DNA from 3 places in the Cohnella massiliensis genome. Region 2 is predicted to be linked to each of the others. Evidence: riboswitches for the same ligand, from Rfam matches in the RefSeq annotation. Region 2 holds a riboswitch; each other region holds the start of a gene.
What was found. A riboswitch is a leader RNA that binds a small molecule or an ion and turns the genes downstream of it on or off. The one in region 2 is predicted to bind cyclic di-GMP.

Region 1 (7,871 bases), 820 kb from region 2:
TCACACGAAAGGTTATATTCAGCCGTTAGACAAGCTTCTCGACCAATATGGGCGGGATCTCGTCGAACAGATTCCCGAAGAAAACTTCGAGCAGAACCGGATCGACGGGAAGCTTTGGGCGATACCGTCTCAAGCCTTTACGTCCGCCGGGAAATTCTCCTCCGTTATGGTTCGCCAGGATTTGCTGGAGAAGGTCGGCATGTCGGAGGTAAACACAATTGCCGATTTGGAACGGTTTTTTGAAAGGATGCACGCCATCGATCCAAGTTATTACGGGTATTTGGAAACCGACCGAGGGCATGAAATGTTGTGGCGCGAGTTAACGGATCGAAACTACTCCTCGTTGGATGAGCGAATGTTATTTATGTTGGATGAAGATTCCGGGGAAATGCTGAGTTATGTGGAGTCCGATTTATACAAAAAGGTGGCTCAATTACGCGAGTCATGGGTGGAGAAGGGCATAATTGACCAGAATCTGGTAGGCAATCCGGCGGCGAAGATCGATCAGGAAAATGCGGGAAAGCTCCTTTTTCGCGTAGGTGCGGTCTCCAGGGCGATGGAGAACCTGCAAACGGCACGGAACGCCGATCCGAATGCCAGGCTTCGGGAGTATTATCTGGCCAAGGAAAAGCCCAAGTTCATTACGACCCCCAGCAATGAAGCCTTTATGATTACGGCTGCGTCGGAAAATCCCGAACGCGCGATGATGTTTATGAATTGGATTCTGCGCAGCAAAGAAAATTATCGTTTCATTATTTACGGGGTTGAGGGAAAGGACTACGAACTGGAACAAGGGAAAATCGAGTTTTTGACGAATGACCAGTTCATTTACGAATGGATGTGGCGAAACAAGGACTATTTTATCCCGCCTGCCGGCGTAGAGGATGACATCATCCAGGATATGCTGACGAATGACGAGAACTCCCGCATTTCCAAGCTGTTCGGGTTTCATTTTAACGAGGCGCCCGTCAAAAATGAGATCGCGCAGGTCATGGCGGTTTACAAGGAAAAATTCGAGCCCATCAATTTTGGCTTGGCCAGCTATGAACAATATTATGAAGATGCCATCGCAGCTCTCAAAAAGGCAGGCTTTGACCTTGTCTTTGACGAATTAAAAAAACAGTACTCGGAATTCCGACTCCAACATTAGATGCCGAGCCCGATTTTGAGAGGACGATTCGATCTTGAGCAGATTCAGCATATTCACGAAACTGATCGCTACTTTGTTTATTTTGCTTATCCCGATTTTGCTCCTGTTTGTGGTATCGAATCGAACAAGCACGGGCGTATTGACTGACGAAATTATTAAAGTGAAGCGATATCAGATCGAAACGTTCGCAAGCCAACTGGATCAGCTGTTTTTCCAATTCGATACCTATCAGAAAATGTTGTATGAAAGTACGGATGTTCGCAATTTAGCGTATCCCGATTTGCTTGACGATGTTTTGAATAAATATAGAATCAACCGAACCGTCTCGGAGGAAATTAATCGGCTTGCCGGTTATGGCGATTGGAAAGCCGTCATCGCGGTCGTCTACCCTCGTACCGGAAACGTCATTAAAAGCAGTTCCAGTTTGAATGCGCTTCCAAATAAACTTCCCGCACAGGATACGTTTTGGCAATACTATTCCGATCCCCATGAGGATTATTTCATGGAAATCTTGTCTTATCCGGATAACGCTGCGGAATCGGGCGAGGCGCATATGAGAGTCGTGCTTAAGTTCGGCGTGGCCGCCTTGCGCAGCGCTTTAACCGAATTTAAAGCGAACGGTTCGGGGGATCCCTTTCTGTACCATCCGGAAGAGGATCCTATTTACAATTATTCCGTTAATTTTGATCAGATTGACGAATTTCTTCCCGATCTCAAGGGGCTTGATTCTTCGACGGATAGCGGATATTTGTTGCTTAAATCCGACAATACGAGATTTCAGGTCCACTATCAAAAACTGGATTCATTAGGCTGGTATTTGGTTGATTATGTGCCCATCAGTCAAATTATGGCGCCGATCAGCCGAAACCGGATGATGTTTTATGCGATAAGCGGCATGCTTCTGTTTATGGGGGCCTATCTTGCCTTTGTCATGTATCGCAATATTCAGATTCCATTCCGGAAACTGATTCGGAACATGAATTTGATTGAGAAGGGGATTTATTCCATTCGCATGGAAGACAAGCCCAAAGGGGAGTACCGTTTTCTTTATGAAAGATTCAATTCCATGGCGTCCAAAATCGAGGAGTTGATTGAGAATGTTTATAAAGAACAGCTCCGGTCGAAGGAAGCGACGCTGAAGCAGTTGCAATCGCAGATCAACCCGCACTTTCTCTACAATACGCTGGCTTACATCAAAAGCATGATCGAGTTGAATGAAAACAGAGCCGCCATTTCGATGACCATGAACTTGAGCAAGTACTATCGGTATACGACCAAAACGGGGAACAAGATGGTGCGGCTGAAAGAGGAACTGGACTTGGTGAGTTTTTATCTGGAAATCCATTGCATGCTGAGAGACGATTTTGAATTCCAGACCGAGACCGAGCCGCAGATGGAAGATATATGGGTTCCACGGTTGATTGTACAGCCGCTTGTTGAAAATGTAATCCTCCATGCGTTCAAAAATCAATCGGAATACGGAATGATTCGAATCCGATGCTGGAGGGAAGAACGCATGAACCATATAGCGGTCGAGGATACGGGCGCGGGGGTTGATCATTCCTTTATCGAGTCGATGAGAAAGAAAATTTATACGAATAACGAAGAAGTGGAATCCGGGCTGAAAAACGTTCATCAACGTCTGCGTTTAATGTATGGCAGCGGCTCGGGATTGCGGTTGAGCAAATCGAAATTGGGCGGACTTTGCGCAGCATTATGTTGGAGCGATATGGAAGACGTGTCTTGACGAAGGAGGAACAAAAATGTACGAAATCTTGATCGTGGACGATCACACGCACTTGGTTGACAGTCTGGCGATCGGGCTTCCGTGGGAGCTAATGGGGGTCTCTAATGTCTACAAAGCCTATTCCGGCGAGGAGGCCCTGGAGCTGCTAAATTACCGTTCCGTTGATATTGTGGTCACGGATATCCAAATGAACGGAATGACCGGACTCGAATTAATCGCTCGAATAAATGAGAAATGGAAAAACACAAAGGCGGTTATTTTAACCGGATATGATGAATTTCAATATGCGAAGGAAGCCATCCAGCAGCAAGTATGCGATTATTTACTGAAGCCGGTATCGAACGAGGACTTGGAAAAAACGCTTCGCCATATTATAAACAAGATTACGGAAGAAGGAAATGCGCTCCTGAATCAGCAAAAATTTTATTACCGGTTCAAAGAAAGCTTGCCCAAATTAAGAGAGATGTTCTTGTTCGATTTGCTGTCCGGCAAAAATTACCCCCTATCCGTTTTGAAGGACAAGATCCAGCTGGTCGAGCTGCCCATTCAAGCCGAAAGGGAAGCCATCCTCTTATGCATGAGAGTGGAGGAGGATAACTCGAATACGGATCTGTACAGCCTCTCGTTGATCGAATATGCCATGTTTAACATTGTAGAAGAAGTATTTTCGAGTCAATTTCATGTGATCTATTGCAAAGATTCGTACGATTATTTGATTTTCCTGGTACAATCGAAACAAATCGAACAATCGGATCCCGATCGCTCCGCCGTTATAATTGAGGACCTGGCCCGGCTCTCCCAGCATCAAATCAAATTATATTTAAAATCGAAAGTGTCCATTGTCCAAAGCAATTGGGGGGAGTTTCCAAAAGACATCCTGTCCATGTACCACTCCGCATTATCGATCTATACCGATTATATCGGCTACCAGACGGAAAGTTTTTTTCAAGTAACGCAAAAGAAAGAAGCGTTCGACATTCGGCCGTTTACGGAGCTTTACCGTTCCCAAACGTTAATGGAGTTAATCGAAATCGAGCAGTGGACGGCATTCGAGAACAAGCTGAGCCGGATATTCGACGAGCTCGAAGGAGCAGGCGGCGGCGCCCGCGAATACGGGGTTGAAATCTATGTTGCGTTGCTGCAAGCATACTCCTATTATTTGCACAAAAAAGGCAAACGGATTTTTGATGTATTTGGCAGAGACATCGAGAAGATGCTGAAAATCGATGCAAGCTGGAGCGTGGAACCTTTGAAGGAATGGGCTTTCGGCAGCTATGTACAAATCAAAGCGTACAGCGACAACTATTCGGACAATATACGTTCCGACTTGATGCAACGGATTCGCCGATTCATCCAAGGGAATATAAAGGAGATCACCCTTCAAGCGGTAGCCGATCATGTCCACCTGCATCCCGTATACGTATCCAACTTATTCAAGCAGGAGGCCGGAGAGAACTTCTCCAACTACGTCCTTCGCCTGCGAATGGAAAAAGCGGTACAATTGTTGAAGCACAAGGATTTGAAAATCAGTCAAATTGCGCACGAAGTCGGCTATCAGAAACCGCAGTATTTTATTAAACTGTTCAAATCCCAGTACGGGATGACGCCGCAAGAGTTTAAGAACCATTTATGAAGTGGCAGCACCTATATGCTGCATAAAAAACAAATTGAAAATCAAGAACGAATCATTGCTCGTCTCGATCTTTTGCTAAAGGAATTGAAATTGAATAAAATGAAGGACGAGTGAGGAATCAAAAGAAGGAGGGAACGACATGGAAGTTTTCGCAAAATATTTAGCGCGCATCGATAATCCGGAACATCGGGCCCGAACGGAAGAGGTTTTGGCTTGGGTAACGAAAAAATTTCCGAATTTAGCGCCCAAACTGGCGTGGAATCAGCCTATGTTTACCGATCACGACACCTTTATTATTGGCTTCAGCGTTTCCAAACGTCATTTGGCCGTCGCCCCCGAACGGGCAGGGATGCAGCATTTTTCGGATGAAATTGTCCAGTCCGGCTACGATCACACCAACGAGTTGGTCCGTATTCCGTGGGGGAGTCCGGTTGATTTCTCTCTGCTTGAGAAATTCATTGAATTCAATATTTTGGATAAGGCGGACTGTCCGACGTTTTGGCGGAAATAAAGAATGGGATTTTTTACTTGATAGAAGCCTGGATTTTTGATATGATAAGTTCACAAAGCTACTCACGATAACGGCAAACTTGTCGAAAGGCAAGGACGCAAAGCTATAGGGCCTTCATGACGTGATGTCAATGGCAGCCAGCTACCGAACGAAGACGCTTTTTTTGTTTTTTTGGACTTGCTGTTATTTCAAATTTAATCTTGCAGGAAATCAAGCTTTGGACTCTAGTCCAAGGCTTATTTGGATTTGTTTAGAAAATGTACAGTTTCTGGTGCTACAATGGCGAAAGCCCATTTGGTTCTGAAAAACTATCAAGCGCAAGGAGTCGCGCCAATAGGAAATGGCGGAGGTGATGAGCTCGATGGTCCCTTATCGGTACCGTCCGATGGGTGCATGGTGCGATTTGCGCACGGAAAGGCAAGATCGGAACCAATAGTATGAGGGTGATGAAGAGGACGAGGGAGAGACTATGAAGAAAAAAGCAAGTGCATTCGCTGTGGCCCTGTTGCTCCTGTTCCAAACGCTGCTTGGCGCATCGGCCTGGACGACCCATGCTGCGGCAAGCGTGCAGGAATCCGTATATGGTGTGACGTATAGCGTCTATAACCCGACATCGCCAGTCGTTCATTCGGATAATATTTTAACAAAAGTTGTGTTAACCGATACGAACGGTTCCGTGATCGATGCCGTGTATCATCCGGACAGCAGTTTGGATATCGGCGCAGCTGTCAATCTCAGCTACGAATGGGAGCTTCCGAACGGACACGGCTACAAGGCCGGGGATACGTTTACCTTCGAGCTGCCGACGCAGTTTGAAATTTTTACCGACATTAACGAACCGCTCGTTTCCGATCAAGGCGAGGTAGGCCGATTTACGGTCGATCGGAACGGAAAGGTCGTCATGACCTTCAACGATTACGTGGAGAACCATTCCAACGTAAGCGGCAAGCTGGAAATTCGCACGGAATTCAGGAAGGAACTCATTAAAGGCAGCACGGAAATCATAATCGCCATTCCCGTAAGAAGCGGCGAGCAGACCGTAATCGTTCGCCTGAAGCCGCAGGGCGGAAAGCTGATCGAAAAGCAAGGAAATGCGGTCGGCAAAAATCAGATAAACTGGACCGTCAAGATCAATACGACGCTTGACAAAATCAAACATGCGGTCGTCACCGATGCAATGCCAGAGGGTCTGGAGCTTATCGACGGTTCTGTCGAGGTTTATCACTTGCAAGTGAACGGAGACGGATCGACGCTCCTTGGCGACAAGGTAGAGGACAGCAAGGTTACGGTCGCTACGAATAACGGCGCCAAACTTGAGCTTGCGTTCGCGGATGAGACGATCGGCAAGGCGTATGAGATTCGTTTCTCGACGAAGCTGACCGACGGGCCGTCGGGCAAGGTGAAGTTTGAAAATACCGCCGTTCTGTCCGGCGATGACAGGGAAGAAGCGAAAGCGACCGCATCGGTAACGGTGGATCGCGGAGAATTTTTGACCAAATCGTATCGCGAAGATAAAGATACCGGAATCGTCACTTGGACGGTGAAATACAACTTCAACGAAAAACAGATTCCGAAAGACCAAGCGGTCATCACGGATGAATTCAATTCGATTCATACGTGGATTGCCGATTCGCTGAAGGTGTATAAAGGGAATTCGACGAATGCCAAAGATTTGCTTTCTGCGGATGATTATATGGCCGAAGCGACGGGCACGAACGGGTTCAAACTTCAGTTCAACCAGGATATCGATTCGCCGTATACGATCGTTTACCAAACGAAGCCGGTCGATCGATTGAGCGCCGAAGGCCAGCAGGTCAAAAATAAAGTCGTTTCGGGCGAATCGTCCAAAGAAGCGACAACCCCGGCCCAACAAGCCGCGCGTTGGCGAAAGGCGTCTCGAATGTCAATTTCGCCGATAAAACGGCGAAGTGGCAAATTACGGTCAACGGCGATAAAAAGCCGGACGGAAGCAAATACAGCATGGACAACGTGGTAATTACGGATACGTTCCCGAATAACGGTCTCGAATTCGTTCCGAATTCGGTGATCGTAAAAGCCGACGGGAAAACCGTTCCATCGAGCGATTATAAAGTGGAATACGATCAAGTGCGCGCCGGCTTTGTCATCAAGTTCGCCAAAACCATCGACACCACGTATACGATCGAGTATGAAACGAAGTTTAACATCGGCTGGCTGAAGAACAAGAATGGGAATTTTATCAACAAAGCTTCGATGACGTGGCTTGAAAACGGCGTGGAGAAAGGACCGATCGAACGGAGCGCAAGTTTTTCCGCTGACGAATATACGAAAAATAACGGCGGCAAAGACGGCAGCTACAATCCGGTCGAAAAGGAAATTACGTGGAACATCAAGTTGAACTACAATCTCGATCCGATTGCCGATGCAATCGTAACGGATGTTCTGAAACAGAATCAGAAGCTTGTTCCGGATTCGGTCAAGGTGTATGAGATGAAACTGACGGGAGGACGCAATGGCGTTGCCAAGGACGTTGAAGTACCGGCTAACCTGTACGAGGTGACGGAACCGTCCGAAGCGAACGGCAACCGGCTGTCCATTCATTTTACCCGCCCGATCTCATCCGCCTACTGGATAGAGTTCAAAACATCGCTGCAGGGTACGTTGATTGTCAAAAATATCGATAATACTGCCGAGCTGTGGAATGGCAGCGATAAAACGGCGACATGGAATGCCAGCGTGACGGTTCCCCACGGCGGCGAATATGTGACGAAAAGCGGCGGACAAAACGGAAGCAAAATCGATTGGTCGATTCGTATCAATGAAGGCCAGTCGCATATTTCCAACGCCAGAA
Region 2 (7,871 bases):
GTCCCGAGACCGATTGTGACGGGGGATGATCCGCTAAGCCAACTTGTCAGATTTATTTATTGGCGTGACCAACCGTACAACTGTTTTCCCAGTATTCATGTCTTTTCAAGCTATCTTATGATGAGGGCGATTTGGAATAGTAAAATGAAAAATAGGCTGAACGTGGCTGTTATCTATACTTTTTCCTTTACGATCATTCTCTCGACCTTGTTTATGAAACAGCATGTACTCGCCGATGTCGCGGGGGGAATGCTTTTGGCTGAAGTTGTTTTTCGGGGAGCGAGACGGACGCAGATTATCTTAACGACCCAAATAAAACCGCTTGAGTTACCATAACTTCTTGATTAATGGAGGATATTCCCAATGAATTTTTCGTTTATTATTTTTCTTGGGATTAGCATCGTTTTTTTAATCGTATGGATTACTTATGTGATTTTGAGAAAAGAAAAAAAATATTTGGATCAATTTAATAATGAGGAAATCCGTGAGAAATTGAATCAACTGTCGAAAGTCACGAAAGGAATAGGCTGGTTGACGATTCTTTCTACTTTGGGGGTAATCATTAGCGGCATTGTCTGGGCGGCGACTGCCCGGGACGTGAAACCTCTACCGAAATCTGATGCAGCCGAGATGACGCATGTCCATGGGATGAGTTATACGGCGGACGGTAACAAATTAGTTTTGGCTACACATGAAGGCCTTCGGTATTACGAAAACGGAAATTGGTCATCCGTAGAAGGACAGAACCACGACTACATGGGATTCTCCGCGACGGACGATGGATTCTATAGCAGCGGTCATCCTGCGCCAGGCTCCAAATTGAAGGACCCATTTGGAATTATTAAAAGCACGGTTGGAGAACAGTCGTTTCAACAATTGGCTTTGTATGGGGAAATGGATTTTCACGGCATGAGCGTTGGATTCAAGTCGCACGCGATTTACGTCCTAAATCCAGCTTCCAACGGGAAGATGAGTTCGACCGGTCTTTATTACTCGCTTGATCAAGCGCAAACTTGGACACGGAGTGAAAGCTCAGGACTGGAAGGGCAGGTACAGGCGCTAGCGGTTCATCCAACCGAAGAATCGACTCTTGCAATTGGCACGAACAAAGGGGCTTTCTTGTCAACCGATTATGGGCAAACCTTTAAGAAGATCGGAGTTGACGGCCCAGCAACATCTTTATTTTTCAATAACGATGGAACATTATGGGCGGGCGGTTTCCAATTAACGCTTGTGAATCCGGAAACATTACAGAATGAGACGGTTAACCTACCTGATCTTGAGGATCGAGATATGATTGAATATGTTGCACAGAACCCGATGCAATCTCAAACGGTTGCTTTTATTACCTTCAACAATCTACTTTATATTACGAACGATGCAGGAGACACGTGGAAGCAGGTTATGATCCCGGTCTAAGACCTGTGTAAGCACAAAAATGGTTTTGGGTAAAATATGGAGTTGCGGATTCAAGGAAACTAAGCAAAGGTGCGTGACACCCATGAGAAAAGCGTTAGTTCTGCTCGGTATTGCAAGTATGATCGCATTAAGCGCATGTGGAAACCAGAACAATACAACCAATCAGCCTAATAACGCCGATGCTACAAATACGGGTATGGGTAACAACATGGGGAACATGGATATGGAGCATTCCGGTTCTGCTGATGTTCCACAAGGCTTAAAGAAAGCTCAAAATCCGACCTATAAAGTGGGGGATGAAGTCGTTATCCACGCCAAACATATGCCGGGAATGGATGGTGCAAAGGCAACGGTAGTCGGTGCTTATGATACGACAGCGTATGCGGTCACTTATACCCCAACAACCGGCGGCGAGAAAGTACCGAATCATAAGTGGGTGATCCAAGAAGATATCAAGGACGCCGGCAGCGAACCATTAAAGCCGGGGACAACGGTTACGCTTGAGGCCGACCACATGGAAGGAATGAAGGGCGCGCAGGCAACGATTGACTCGTCCGAGCAAACGACCGTGTACATAGGGCTTGCTGAACGAATCAAAAGTCCAACAGCCACAAGGGTTTAGGACCTCTTTTGTCGAATTCAAGTGCAAGGAAAACAGGGACTTACCCGCGAAAAACCTTGCACTTGGAGGCGTCCGAATTGTATCAGCGAACCGAGAGCCAGATGATCCTGCCAGGCGACTTCTTTTTGCCGTTCGGCGGGAAACTCGCAGAAGATAACCGCTGGGTGTTGCTCGCCCAAATGATTCCGTGGTGGAAACTCGAAGAGAAGTATGCGAAGAACTTTAAAAAGAGCCTCAAGGGTCAGAAGGCTGTATCGATCCGTGTCGCGCTCGGCGCCCTAATCATCCAGGAGCGGCTGGGCACCGATGATCGTGAGACGCTTCGTCAGATTCTGGAGAACCCGTATCTGCAGCACTTCCTCGGTCTGCCCGAATACCAGTACCGCCGTCCGTTTCACCATTCGCTCATGACACACTTCCGCAAGCGGCTGGGCGGCGAGATCCTCGATGAAGTCAATGAATGGATCGCTCTGGAAGAAGCGCGTAAGTCGAGTGAAGCGAATGATTCATCGGACAATGAGGGCGATGAGCCCGGTAACGGAGCGGCCGCAGCATCGGACGAGTCCGCAGTACCGCAACTTGAGCAGATGGAACTGACGAACGAGGGTGAACTGTTGCTGGACGCCACCTGCGCGACGGCGGTCATCGCCAACCCGACGGATCTGTCTCTGCTGAATCAGGCCCGGGAAAAGCTGGAGAAAATGATCGACATTCTGCATGAACCGCAGCGCGGATAGCCTCGCAAGCCAAGAACATCCCGAGAGCGTTCCCGCAAAGCCTATCTGGCGATTGCCAAGCAGCGGCGCGTGAAGCCGCGCACGATGCGCAAAGCCATCGGCAAGCAGTTGCGGTTCGTCTCCCGTGATCTGCGCATCATCGCCGAACTCGCCGAGACGACGGGCGGCCTGACGCAACTGCCGCGTCGCATGTACAAGGAGCTGCTGGTCATTCAAGAGCTCTATCGCCAGCAGCAAGCGATGTACGACAAGCGAACGCATAGCGTACCCGATCGGATTGTCAGTATCGCACAGCCGCACGTGAGGCCGATCGTGCGTGGCAAAGCTCGGGCGAACGTCGAGTTCGGCGCGAAGCTGGCGATTAGCCTGGTGAACGGCTATGCCTTCCGGGAGTATCTGTCTTGGGACAGCTACAACGAAGGTCAGACGCTGCAGGATGCAGTGGAACACTACCGCGCCAGGTTCGGCTATTATCCCAAAGCGGTGCTGGCTGACCAGATTTATCGCACACGCGACAACTTGCGCTACTGCAAGGAGAAGGGAATTCGGCTGAGCGGACCGCAGTTGGGGCGTCCGTCCGCCGATCAGCAGGAGCAGAAGAAGATCGCGAAGGCAGATGCAGCCGCACGCAACGCAGTGGAAGGCAAGTTCGGTGAAGGCAAGCGCAGTTATGGGCTTGGCCGTATTCGAGCGCGTCTTCAGAGGACGAGCAAGACCGTGATCGGGCTGCAACTGCTGGTCATGAACCTCGAAAAGAGACTCCGGGTTCTCTTTTTGCCTTTTTTGCAATGGCTCTGGTCGACCCTTGCATTCCGCTTGCCCGTGATGCCGTAAAATGTGACCCGTTCAGCAAGCCCTATACTAAAGATAAGAAAGGAGCGAGACAGCCATGATGATGGGATATGGCTTTGGAATGGGCTGGATCGGATGGGTAGTTAACCTGCTGGTTATTATTGGGGTCATTTATCTGGTCGCGAGGTTGGCCATTCATCACGATACCGGTTTGCGAAAAAGTGAAAAAGAAGCGGACCGGATTGCGGCTGAACGTTATGCGCGTGGAGAAATAACGGAAGAGGAATTTATGCGAATAAAAGATGTATTGCGGAACAAACAGAAGTGATGATTCTTCGAGGGAGGAATGGAAAGATGGACTGGTCTTGGCTTGCATTACTGTTGTGCCCACTTATGATGGTTCCGATGATGTTCATGATGAGAGGTAATCATTCTGATCATAAGGATCGGAATGAGGACCAATTGACGCGGGAACTGAATGCATTAAAGGAGCAAAATGGCCAGATGCTGCAGGAAATTCAACAATTAAAGCAACAGAAAGGATGATGAGTGATGAGTTGCTGCGGTAATCACAGCGATCACAGCAATCATTCGGATCATGGTCATAACCGCAAGGCTCACAACTGGATGATGATCCTATGCTGCGTGCTTCCGATTATTTTGGCTGCCGCCTTGCTCCTAAGCGGCAGAGCATCGGGGCCAACCGGGAATGGCATGCTCTTCTTGCTGATTCTGATCTGTCCGTTGTCTCATTTGGTGATTATGCCTTTCATGATGCGCAGGAATCATCCACATAGATAATGGGGTCTAAACCCCCTTATTTCCAGAACCTTCGCCGAGAAGGTTCTTTTTTTCGATATCTAGATGGATAGCGTGAAAATGGTGCACACATTCGCATATTCGTCGGAATAGGCTGATGTGGAGGTGTTTTTATGGTTTATCATACGCCAGATACGACACGTATTGCGCTTTCGGATCCGGAGGCGCTGTCCATTGCAGTTTCTCAAATGATCTATCCCAGCAGGACGGTAAGTTGGCGCGCAAATTCAGTTATTTTAGTCAGCGGTGACGATTTTCGTACGATCGTGCCAGCTGTGTCGCTTATTCACTTTCCGATTAATGCTCCTATTTTGTTTGTCAATCACGGAACGCTGTCGGAGCTGGTATGGAATGAAATCAACCGGTTGCAGCCTGCCGGCAAGAATGTGCCTCACGTTATTTTAATCGGCGAATTCAACCCATCGGCTATCCAACAACTCCATGGCAGAGGTTATACTACTTTGCATTTTCATCATTCTGACCCTGTTGTGCAGTCAATCCATATTGCAGAGTGGCGGAAGCGTTTATTGCCGGATACCATGCCGGAGATGGTAACGAAAAACACATTTTTAATATCCGTTGAAGAGTCGGTAGAAGCATTGCCGGCATACGGATTTGCGGCGCATATGGGAACTCCTTTCTTGTACACCTATAAGGATTCTTTACCCGAATGGACCGCCAGGTTTTTGACGAACGAAGCAACGAGAAACGTCTCGATAATAGGATCAACAAACACGGTGTCTGCCGAAGTCGAAGAAGCCTGCCGCAAAATCGTACAAGGACACGTGGAACGTTTCGGAGGAGAATCACCGGAAGATATTGCGGTGAACTTTTCAAGAACAAAAAGCGAAGCAACGGGAATGGGATGGGGACGCAACGAAATAATGAAAGGTGATGCCTTTACGTTCTTCCCGGCCTTCTGGAAGTATGGCATGATCACGGCCCCGCTGTCTCATATGGGCAAACATACGCCGCAGCTCCCCCTAACAGGTACGGTATTGCCCAAGGTCTATCTTGATTACCTGCAATATCTGCGGCCAATGGCGGCCCATCCGATGCCCCCTTTTATGCATGCTTTTATTTTGGGCGATTTTCATCAGATTCCGTTCAGTACCCAAGTGGAAATCGAGAAGAACATCATGTTCATGGAGTTTCAACAAGGTACTGATTTGCAAGGCATGACTCACAACTAAGAAATTCACTTATAACTCAAATTTACTTCATGTGCCACCCAAATTTAAATGCTGTCATACAGCAGTAATAAGTCGTCGAATTATTGTCAGATAATCGACTAAGGATAATGACCGTGAAGATTGGGCCTATATATCCATTTTCTGTTACCATTTATGACAGATTTGCAGTATAATAGAATCATCTCATCTCTGCACATCGTGCTCGCGTATGAAATCTGATGCGTAAAAAGGAGGGGAGCAAAGCACACATCCGCTTGATTGTCCAAATGAATAGGAAGCTGTAGGAAGGAAAAATGGCAAACCCGCTCGAAAGACGGGGACGCAAAGCCACGGGTCTGCGGCCGCAAGGCTATGATCGCCGGGTTACCCTAAAAAGACAGGCTTCTTGGGAAAGGCACGGTTAGGGTACGTGTCTTTTTTTGTCGTTTGGGAACGGTTGGAATCAAGCCACGGCGTCGAAGAAGCCGGGAATAGGAAAACCTCGCCAAGGGAGGGATCTGATGTGGTTATGCTGGTCCTATCATTATGGTCGGTGACGGCAATTCTGCTGTTTTCCCAACCGAGAAGCGAGCAGAATCGCTGGGCTGGCGGAGTCGCTTTTTTCTCCGTATTCGGGGAGTTGTCTGCCGCAGTGGATGAGAAGATCATTCCCTTAGCCGCGTCCTTGGCATACGATCCGATCACTGACGGGTTGGAGTGGGTAAAGGGATGGCTTTGCTTCTTGGCCATGTACATGCCGCCTTATCTGCTCTTGATGTTCGGTTTGAGCTATACGGGTTGGTTTCAACGGCGGAGGAGATGGAAACGATGCGTAATCGCTGTTGCCTTTACACCGGTCCTGGCCATGTTTTTTCTGTCTTCGGCAGGTTCCCGACTTGAAGACGATGTGCATCCGATGCCGTTCTGGGCCGCGCTCTATTACATGACGGCAGCCGCGGTATGTCTGAGGCTGGTTTATCGTGAAGCGGACGAGAGGATCCGTCAGCAACACCGTTTGGTCTGTTGGATAATCGTACCGGCAACCAGTTCCGTGCTGTTATTCGACTTCATTCTGCCCTTGCTCCGATTCCATCCGATCATCAACGCAAACCGTGCCGTTATCACCGCGGCTTGCATTTGCTTTTACGCGTTTTCCGTCCGCTATGGCATATTGGGCGTTCGACTGCGATTGGAGAAATATCCGGATTCCCCGGATCTGCACGGGAAGACGCCTGCTATATTCATGTTCTATCATGCCTTCAAAAGCGAGCTCGGAAAAATGCAGGTGGCGGCGAGGCGCATATTTTTTCTTGTCCAACGGACCAAACAACAGGAGCTTTACCGGGATGCATCGCATCTGATCGATGCGACGGAGCGGATGATGGCCATCGCCGTCCGTTTTCGTCATCCTTCACAGCAACTGGTTCTGTATGAGCAATCTTGCGTTTTATCCGAACTCGTTGAAAACACGTTGTGCAGATTGGCTTGGGAATTCCGCAACAAAAAACTTGCTGTTCGGAAAGAACTGGATGAATCGATTGTCTTGTATTGCGACCCGGCACACTTGCAGGAGGTATTGAGAAACCTATTCTTCAATGCCATCGAAGCGATGTCCGAAGGAGGGAGTTTGACAATATCGTCGAGTCTGTCGCCGGAAACGATGGACATCATCGTTCGTGATACCGGTTGCGGCATTGCGCCGGAATCGATGCCGCATATTTTCGAGCCCCGTTTCACCACCAAATCGAACGAAGCGAACGACGGAATGGGATTGTTCTACAGCCATGAAGTGATGCGGCAACATCAGGGATCGATCGAGGTGCAGAGTCAAACCGGAACCGGCACGACATGTACGCTCCATTTTCCCATCCAACGGGTCTTCCGCCATTCGTCGCCATGGAACCGATGGGAGGAATACGATGAACAAGATCAAAGTTTTGTTGGTGGAAGACGATCCGGTGTGGAACGAATATATATCGGAAACGGTGAACCGGGAACCGGATTTGTTTTTGGTCGGAACGGCCCGATCGAAAGTGGGTGCGATCCGCATTGCCGGCATGCTGGACATTGATGTGGTGCTGCTGGATGTGGTGCTGGACGGGAACGCCGCCGACGGGCTCGATGCGGCGCTCGAAATCGTCTCCATCAGCAGGGCGAAAGTGATCATGCTTACGGTGATGGATCAAGCCGAGATCATTTCCGAGGCGTTTGGCAACGGAGCTTTCAATTATATTGTCAAGACGGCGATCGAGGATATTCCGGAGGCCGTTCGAGCCGCATATGCCGGCCGATCCTCCATCCATGCTTCCG
Region 3 (7,871 bases), on a different contig from region 2:
TCACACCTATTCGAGCGGCGAGCATAAAAAAGAGCTGATCCGCGCCACTTCGGATTGGCTCGGCGGCTACGACCAGCGGCAGCAGGAGTGGCACCATTGGAGCATATAGGCCGAACGAAGCCTTCGAGTCCGCGCGGCAGCGGTTGAGGGCTTTCTTGCCCTCTCCGCGTGGCTTAAAGCCGATTCCAGTTGGGTCAAATTTACTCATCTCACCCCACCGCCGCGCACGCCGTCGTCCCAGTTGAGTCGTGGCGACTCATTTAGGCCCGCCATCCGCGCACAGCCGCTTCCGGTTGGGTCAAATTTACTCATCTCACCCCACCGCCGCGCACGCCGTCGTCCCAGTTGAGTCGTAGCGACTCATTTAGGCCCGCCATCCGCGTACAACCGCTTCCAGTTGGGTCAAATTTACTCATCCCCACCGCCGCGCACGCCGTCGTCCCAGTTGAGTCGTAGCGACTCATTTAGGCCCGCCATCCGCGCACAGCCGATTTCAGTTGGGTTAAATTTACTCATCTCACCCCACCGCCGCGCACGCCGTCGCCCCAGTTGAGTCGTAGCGACTCATTTAGGCCCGCATCCGCGCACAACCGTTTCCAGTTGGGTCAAATTTACTCATCTCGCCCCACCGCCGCGCACGCCGTCGTCCCAGTTGAGTCGTAGCGACTCATTTAGGCCCGCCATCCGCGTACAACCGCTTCCAGTTGGGTTAAATTTGCTCATCTCACCCCACCGCCGCGCACGCCGTCGTCCCAGTTGAGTCGTAGCGACTCATTTAGGCCCGCCGTCCGCGCACAGCCGCTTCCGGTTGGGTTAAATTTACTCATCTCACCCCACCGCCGCGCACGCCGTCGCCCCAGTTGAGTCGTAGCGACTCATTTAGGCCCGCCGTCCGCGCACAGCCGCTTCCAGTTGGGTTAAATTTGCTCATCTCACCCCACCGCCGCGCGCTGACGATCAAGCAGACGTTTTCCCCATACCGGCGTATTTTTATCGAAAATTGATGCTTAAGCCACTGGTCTTTTGTCGGACCGGGCCGATCTGACATGTCGTTTAGTACAGTTTTTGTACAGATCCTCCTGCTACTCTGTTATGGTGCTGTTCGTTAGCAACATGTGCGGAGAAAAAGATAGATGGACGAAATCAATGAATCGGGAGGCAGCTGTGAAAAGATTTTTGAAAACGATGGTCAACTTGCGCTTGTTGGCCGTGTTGCTTGTCGTTGCGTATGGAGCTTTCTCGGGCGTGGGGGCGGCAGCGGCCGCGTCGGTTCCGCCGCTCGACGCGGCCTCTGAGTCGGCCAAGCCGGACGTCATTCCGGAACTGCCGGAAGCGGCGTCGTATGTCGCCGGCTCGGACAAAACGGGCGAAGTGGTCGAGATTGCCGAGGAGGAAGTGCCGCTCGGAACCGTCGAAACGGAGGCGAAGCCGGACGTCATTCCGGAACTGCCGGAAGCGGCGTCGTATGTCGCCGGCTCGGACGAAACGGGCGAAGTGATCGAGGTGGCCGAGGAGGAAGTACCGCTTGGAACCGTCGAAATGGCGGCGAAGCCGGACGTCATTCCGGAACTGCCGGAAGCGGCGTCGTATGTCGCCGGCTCGGACGAAACGGGCGAAGTGATCGAGGTGGCCGAGGAGGAAGTGCCGCTCGGAACCGTCGATCACGGCGTTGATGCCGCGAAGACGATCGAAGAGGACGAGGCGCCGCTTGGCACGCTGCCGCAGACCGGCGAGTCCGGTCCGCTTCCGTTTTACCTGTTCGGATCGGCGCTTGCCGTTTTCGGCGTTTGCCTGCTGCGCAAAAAACGCGTAAACTGACCGTATGAACGCGGGCCTGTCCGGCCTGAATGCGTCGCTGCATTCACGCTTCTCCACGGCCCAGGAGGGATAACGACATGAAAAAGCTGTACTTGCTTTTCATCCTGGCGGGCGTTTTTCTGATCTGCTACCCGCATCTGAACGAGTGGGTTCAGGACCGGAAGCAGGCGCAGTTGCTGGCTGCCGCGGAGCGGGAGCTGGCCGAAGCCGACGATCGGCTGTCGTCTTCCGTATCTACGCTAAAGAACGGCTTGGCGAAAGTGAACGCGCTATTGGAACAAAGCGCGCAGGAAGAAGAACCGGAGGAGCACGACCCGTTTGCCGCGTACGCGGAGGACGAACGGCCGCTCGCCATCCTGACGATCGACAAAATCGACGTCAAGCTGCCGGTGCTCGAAGGGGCCACCAAGCAGAACATGAAGCACGCCGCGGCGCACATGACAGAGACGGCCGCGCTGGGAGAGGTCGGCAATGCCGCCGTCGCCGCGCATAGAGCCAGAACGAAGGGCCGCTTGTTCAACCGGCTCGACGAAGTGGAAATCGGCGACAAGATCGACGTCAAGACAAGCGAGGGCAGCTACAGCTACACGGTTTACGAAATCAAAATCGTGGAGCCGACGGAGCTTTCCGTGCTGGAGCCGAACGGAACGGACCGCATTTTGACGCTCATTACGTGCGATCCGCTCGTCAACCCCACGCATCGTCTGATCGTTCACGCCAAAATAACCGATTCCGCCGCGACGGCGGATTAAAAACTGCTTTTCTATTTCGACAAATAATGGTATAATTTTTATGTAAAAGCTTATCACGATAACGGCAAACCTGTCGAAAGGCAGGGACGCAAAGCTACAGGGCCTTCCTCCGAGCGAGATGGCAGCCAGTTGCCGAACGACATGGCTTTTTTTGTTTTTTCGAAGCCTCTGAAAACTTTACCGATAATGGCATACCTGTCGAAAGGCAGGGACGCAAAGCCATAGGGCCTTCCTCCAAGCGAGATGGCAGCCTGGCCGCCGAAGGGAGTTTTACGAATGCGCAAGCTCGCGTTCGCGACCGCCGCGATCGTTATATTGTTTACCATGTTGTTTGGCGCCGCAGCCTACGCCGCGAACGAAACCGGCGCGGACTGGCTGGACACGACAAAGCTGGATACCGGGGCGGTCGGCGTGCGCTATGCAGTCAAAGCCGACGTCAAAACGAAGGCCATGATCGTCAAGGACACCGGAAAATATACCTATACGCTCAGAGCGGACAAGCCTGTCGAATGGTTCCCTCTGCAGTTGGGCAACGGCGACTACACGGTGACGATTCTGGAAAACGTCAGCGGCAATCAGTACAAAGTCGTGGACAAGGCAACGCTGACGCTCGCTTTGCAGGACGGCACGGCCGTTTATTTGAACCAGGTACAGAACATCGATTGGACGCCGAACAGCATCGCCGTTCAAAAGGCGAAGGAACTGACGCAGAACAAAAAGACGGACGCCGAAAAGGTGGCCGCCGTTTACCGATACGTAATCGACAACGTCAAGTACGACAAAGAGCTCGCGGCCGCAGCCACGCCGGATTACCTGCCGCAAATCGACCGCACGTTCGCCAGCAACAAGGATATCTGCTACGGCTACGCCGCCTTGACGGCCGGCATGCTGCGCGCGCTCGATATCCCGACGAAGCTGGTGACGGGCAAAACGACGTACGTAACCGAGTACCATGCCTGGAATCAAGTGTTTCTGGACGGCCAATGGGTGACGATCGATACGACGGTCGACGCCGGACTCAAAGCCGGCAAGCAAGATTTCCAAATGATCAAGGATGCCGCTCTCTATACGGCGGACAAGGTGTACTAAAGCCTTGGAATTTGCAAAAAAAGCCCAGGAAGCTCCGAGCCGCAGCGCGGTTTTCGGGGCTTTTTTTCAGATCGAAATCGAGCGTTCAGTTTCTGTACAGTTCAAACGGCTATACTTGAATGAGCGATATTCGGGGCCGGCAATGGGTCGTTCGTCCCGAAATTTCAGGCAACGAAACGAAAGAGGTAAGGATATGTTTGCTTTTGGAGGAAATTCAATCGTAACGGTAATGATCGTCTACGCGCTCGCAGCCGTGAATTTATATGCCTGCCTGAGCTTCGCGGGCAAGATCGGGCTTTCGAAAGGGGAAAAAGGGCGGCTCGCCGCGGTTCAGGCGGCGGTGACCGTCGTTTTCGGCATCGGGACGGATTTTTTCTCGGAAATGATCGACGTTTCCCGGACGTTTCCGTTTCTTTTCGCTTTAACTTCGGTTCTGGTGGCGCTGATCGCCGTCGTCACGGCCGTGCTGATGGCCAGCTGGATCATGGACGAAAAAAGCCTGAACCTGCGCCAATGCATGGCGGGGACGACGCTGCTGGCCGCAGGGTTGTCGTCGATGCATTACAACGGCTTGGCCGCCCCTTGGCTTATGGAGGTCTACGATCCCAATCTCATCGCGATCGTCGCGATTACGGCCGTCGTCGCCATCGCAGGGGTCAGCTGCATTTTTCCCAGGCTTGCCAAAGGGGCGATCGCCGCAGCCATTTTAGGTTATATGATGGTGCCCGCCGCGCTGAACGTCAGCCATTTCATGGCGGCATTGGTTCTGGTGTGGCTGCTTTCGCTGCTGGGCATGTACGTGCTGCAAAGAACGCGAGATTCGAAAACGGCAGACGCCGGAGAAAATGCCTATAAATCGTTGTACGAGAACAGCCGGGACGGAATCGTTCTGATCGACAGCCAGTATAAAATCGTCGGATTGAACGCTTCGGCCGCTTCCATCACGGGCATGGAAAGCCGGCAATTGCGAGGCAAGCCGCTTTCCTCCGTGCTTGACCGCGTGCCGCCGGAAGTCCGGCGGAAAACGAAAAAGCTGTTTTTGCTTTCGTTGCGCGCTCCCGAACAGCGTCCTTGCGAGATGCCGTTTCTCGACGCCAAAGGACAGCGGCGCGAGCTTCAGGTGACGCGAATTCCCGTTCGGGTCGAACTGGACGGGGAGGAGGTGCGAAGCTTTATCGTCATCAAGGATATTACGAGCGAAAAACGGGCGGTCGAGCAGATTCGTTACCTGGCCTATCACGACGAGCTGACGAAGCTGCCGAACCGGAGAATGTTCAACAAAACGTTGGAAGAGGAAATTCGATCGAGCCGGGAAACGGGCAAGCCGTTCGGCGTCATGATCGTCGATATGGACGGGTTCAAAAAAATAAACGACGCGTTCGGCCATACGCAAGGCGATCTTTTTCTGAGACAGGCGACGGAACGAATCCAGGGCTGCCTAAGCGGAAGCCAGGCCATGCTCGCCCGCATAGGCGGGGACGAATTCGCCGTAATCTGCCGGGGAGAGCGGCTTGGGGAGGAAATGGCAGACCTGGCCGACCGGATCGTCCAGGCCATGCATCGGCATCGCCGTTTTTCCGCAGGACGGGGACACCGCCGCGCAGTTGATGGACCATGCCGACGCCGCCATGTATGACGTCAAGAAGAAGGGCAAAAACGGCTTTCAAATGTACAAAAGCGACCGCACGCCGCCGTTTCCGGAAGCCTCGTTGGACGTCTGACCCGGAAGCGGGCGGCGCGCGGCTTGATTTAGGCGTCGGCCGGATATCCCGCCCTGGACGTCTCGCCGACCTCCGCAAGCTCGCCGGCGGCGGCGAGCTTGTCGACCGCCAGAACGAACATGGCGTGCGACCAGGTGAGGGGGACGATCCATGCCGGAGCCCCGCTGGCTTTGTCAACCTGTTCGGGCAGCAGGCCGGTTTCGGTGCGGTGATCGATCGCCCAGCGCAGCAGCTTGCGCGCCTCCTCGTATTGTCCGATCTCGGTCCGGTAGTGGGCGAGCCACAACGTCGTCAAAATCCATGGATTGCCCCCGATGTACGGATCGTTCTCATACCGTTTGATCCCTCCGACGACGGGCGAGGTCAGCTTGCGCTCGATCGCATCGGCCTGCCGCCGCATGTAGTCGTGCTCCGGAGGCAGCACGCCGAACGGGGTCGAGACGCCGAGCAAGCTGATGTCGACCGTCGGATCGTATTTCAGCCGGTATACGGGATAGCCCTTTGCCGTATGCTCGACGCCGCCTTCCGCGCCGCGGGCGACGGCGCGCTCGTACTCCTCGCGGCCGACCTTCAGATGAAGCCCGCGGTAAAAGCTGCCTTCCGCCTCGTTCCAGCAATCGTTCTCGATCGCTTCGGCGATGCGGTCCGCCATCCGCTCCCAGGCCGCGGCCGAGTCGTCGTCCCCCATCAGCCGGGCGAACGAGGACGCGGCGCGCAGCCCCGCGGAGACGGCGGCCGCCGAATACGTGTGCTCGGCGTCGCGCTCCTCCCACAGGTCGACGCTCGGCTTCGGAAGGCCGGTGTCCGGGTCGACGAAGCCGGCGAGAAACGCCGCGCCCTTGGCCACGGCCGGCCACATGCGGCGGGCGAAGCTTTCGTCGCCGGTTGCGGCGTAATGCTGCCACATCCCCCAGACGATGGAGCCGCCTTCGTCGATCTGCAGTCCCCACGAGGGAGCGAGGCTGCCGTCGTGGTAATGGCGCTGCTGCCAGGACCCGTCCGCCTCCTGCGCGCTCAGCGTCCATTCGTAGAAGCGCCGGGACGCTTCCGTCAGCCCGGTCCGGTCGAGCGCCGTCGTGATGAACGCCGCGTCGCGCCCCCAGCAGAACGAATAGCCGCCGCAGCGGGAAAAGCTCTCGTCCGCCTCGGGAGCGGCAAGCAGGCTGCCGGTCTGCGAGTCGGACATCAGCTTGAACATGAGAACGGACCGTTCGTACAGCTCCGCAAGCGCCCTGTCGCCGCCCGGGCACGGCCGCGCCCCGCGCAGCTCGGAGTGCCAGTAGATGCGGGTCGCTTCCAGCCATTGCGAAACCGGCTTTTCCTTCGTCTCCGCCAGCCGCAGCAGCGCCTCCGGCATCGTCGTTCCCGCCGCGATATAAACGGGAAGACTGACGTTTTCGCCGCCTTTCAGCTTCAAATCCCAAGCCATCGCCCCGTCCGGCCGCATGTCGATCGCGTTGCCGTTCAACTCTCCGCGAACCGCCGCTTCCCAGGCGGAACCGCATTGAAATTCCGCGCAAACGTTTGCGCCCGAGACGGCAAAAAAAGACCGCTTATGGAAGTGAACGATCGCATCCGCGTCTTCGCGGAACGTCGTCGTGTTGTACAAGGGGCTTTCGTTGACGTGAAAAGAAGAATACCAGACGAAACGGAACGAGACCTCGCCGGCCGTCTCGTTCGTGAACGTATAATGGCGCACGTGAACGTCTCCTTCGGGAAGCGAAAAATCCCGCTGCAGGACGGATAGAGGGAAGCCGTTGCGGCTCGCCTCGGTCCGGACGATATTGGTGCCGGGTTCGTAGGCGATTCGATGCTCCCAGCCGTCCGCGGCATCGTCGAACCAGGTCGCGGCGGAATCGGCTCCGGAAAGCCGGATGCCGGTCCGAATCGCATCTACGTGCTGGGGATGGTCGATATGGGGCCACCACAGCCGGTACAGCCGGCCGGTCCGCCCCAGCGAACCGAGCATCCGGCCGTTGCCGACGATGGCGTCGATCAGATAAGGTTTGTTGGACATGTCGGTTCAGCTCCTTTTTAACGCGGGATTGATGGACGAATCGCGAACGACGAGCCGGTGCGGGATGATGACCGGATTTTGCAGCGACGGCTCTCCCTGCACGCGACGCAGCAGCGCCTGAACGGCGGTATAGCCGAGCTGATAGGTGCCGATATCGATCGAGCTGAGCGGCGGCGAAGCGAGCTCCGCCAGCGGAATGTTGTTGAAGCCGACGACGCAAATATCGCCCGGCACGCGATAGCCGAGCTCGGACAGCCCCCTCATGACGCCGAAGGCGACGTTGTCGTCGATGACGACAAGCGCGGTCGGGCGCTCCGGCAAGCCCATGACGAACGACATCGCCCGAAACCCGCTCTCCTGCAAAAACTCGCCCTCGACGATCCAGTCGGGGCGCGCGGCCAGCCCCGATTCGGCCAGCGCCTTTTCATAGCCTTTCAGCCGGTCGTGGGACAGCGTAAGGTTCGGCGGTCCGCT

Region 1: another riboswitch for cyclic di-GMP. It lies ahead of B7E11_RS30440 (collagen binding domain-containing protein); the one in region 2 lies ahead of B7E11_RS30380 (sensor histidine kinase).
Region 3: another riboswitch for cyclic di-GMP. It lies ahead of B7E11_RS06665 (transglutaminase-like domain-containing protein); the one in region 2 lies ahead of B7E11_RS30380 (sensor histidine kinase).

What each region holds. Positions count from the first base shown of each region.
Region 1 covers NZ_LT821259.1:1,968,789-1,976,659, forward strand. The annotation lists gene B7E11_RS22935 (ABC transporter substrate-binding protein) at 1-1,150, shown strand, start outside; gene B7E11_RS22940 (sensor histidine kinase) at 1,185-2,897, shown strand; gene B7E11_RS22945 (response regulator transcription factor) at 2,914-4,530, shown strand; gene B7E11_RS22950 (iron chaperone) at 4,670-5,041, shown strand; cyclic di-GMP riboswitch class I at 5,104-5,190, shown strand; gene B7E11_RS30440 (collagen binding domain-containing protein) at 5,511-7,037, shown strand; gene B7E11_RS30445 (LPXTG cell wall anchor domain-containing protein) at 7,022-7,871, shown strand, end outside.
Region 2 covers NZ_LT821259.1:1,145,100-1,152,970, forward strand. The annotation lists gene B7E11_RS19080 (phosphatase PAP2 family protein) at 1-336, shown strand, start outside; gene B7E11_RS19085 (F510_1955 family glycosylhydrolase) at 364-1,419, shown strand; gene B7E11_RS19090 (YdhK family protein) at 1,502-2,041, shown strand; partial or broken gene B7E11_RS19095 (IS5 family transposase) at 2,119-3,612, shown strand; gene B7E11_RS19100 (SHOCT domain-containing protein) at 3,668-3,898, shown strand; gene B7E11_RS19105 (DUF2933 domain-containing protein) at 3,925-4,116, shown strand; gene B7E11_RS19110 (hypothetical protein) at 4,503-5,582, shown strand; cyclic di-GMP riboswitch class I at 5,868-5,953, shown strand; gene B7E11_RS30380 (sensor histidine kinase) at 6,091-7,632, shown strand; gene B7E11_RS19120 (LuxR C-terminal-related transcriptional regulator) at 7,520-7,871, shown strand, end outside.
Region 3 covers NZ_LT821257.1:19,078-26,948, reverse strand. The annotation lists gene B7E11_RS06680 (alpha/beta hydrolase) at 1-109, shown strand, start outside; gene B7E11_RS06675 (LPXTG cell wall anchor domain-containing protein) at 1,165-1,818, shown strand; gene B7E11_RS06670 (class D sortase) at 1,896-2,570, shown strand; cyclic di-GMP riboswitch class I at 2,624-2,707, shown strand; cyclic di-GMP riboswitch class I at 2,749-2,833, shown strand; gene B7E11_RS06665 (transglutaminase-like domain-containing protein) at 2,847-3,659, shown strand; partial or broken gene B7E11_RS06660 (diguanylate cyclase domain-containing protein) at 3,625-5,380, shown strand; gene B7E11_RS06655 (glycoside hydrolase family 15 protein) at 5,409-7,397, opposite strand; gene B7E11_RS06650 (LacI family DNA-binding transcriptional regulator) at 7,404-7,871, opposite strand, start outside.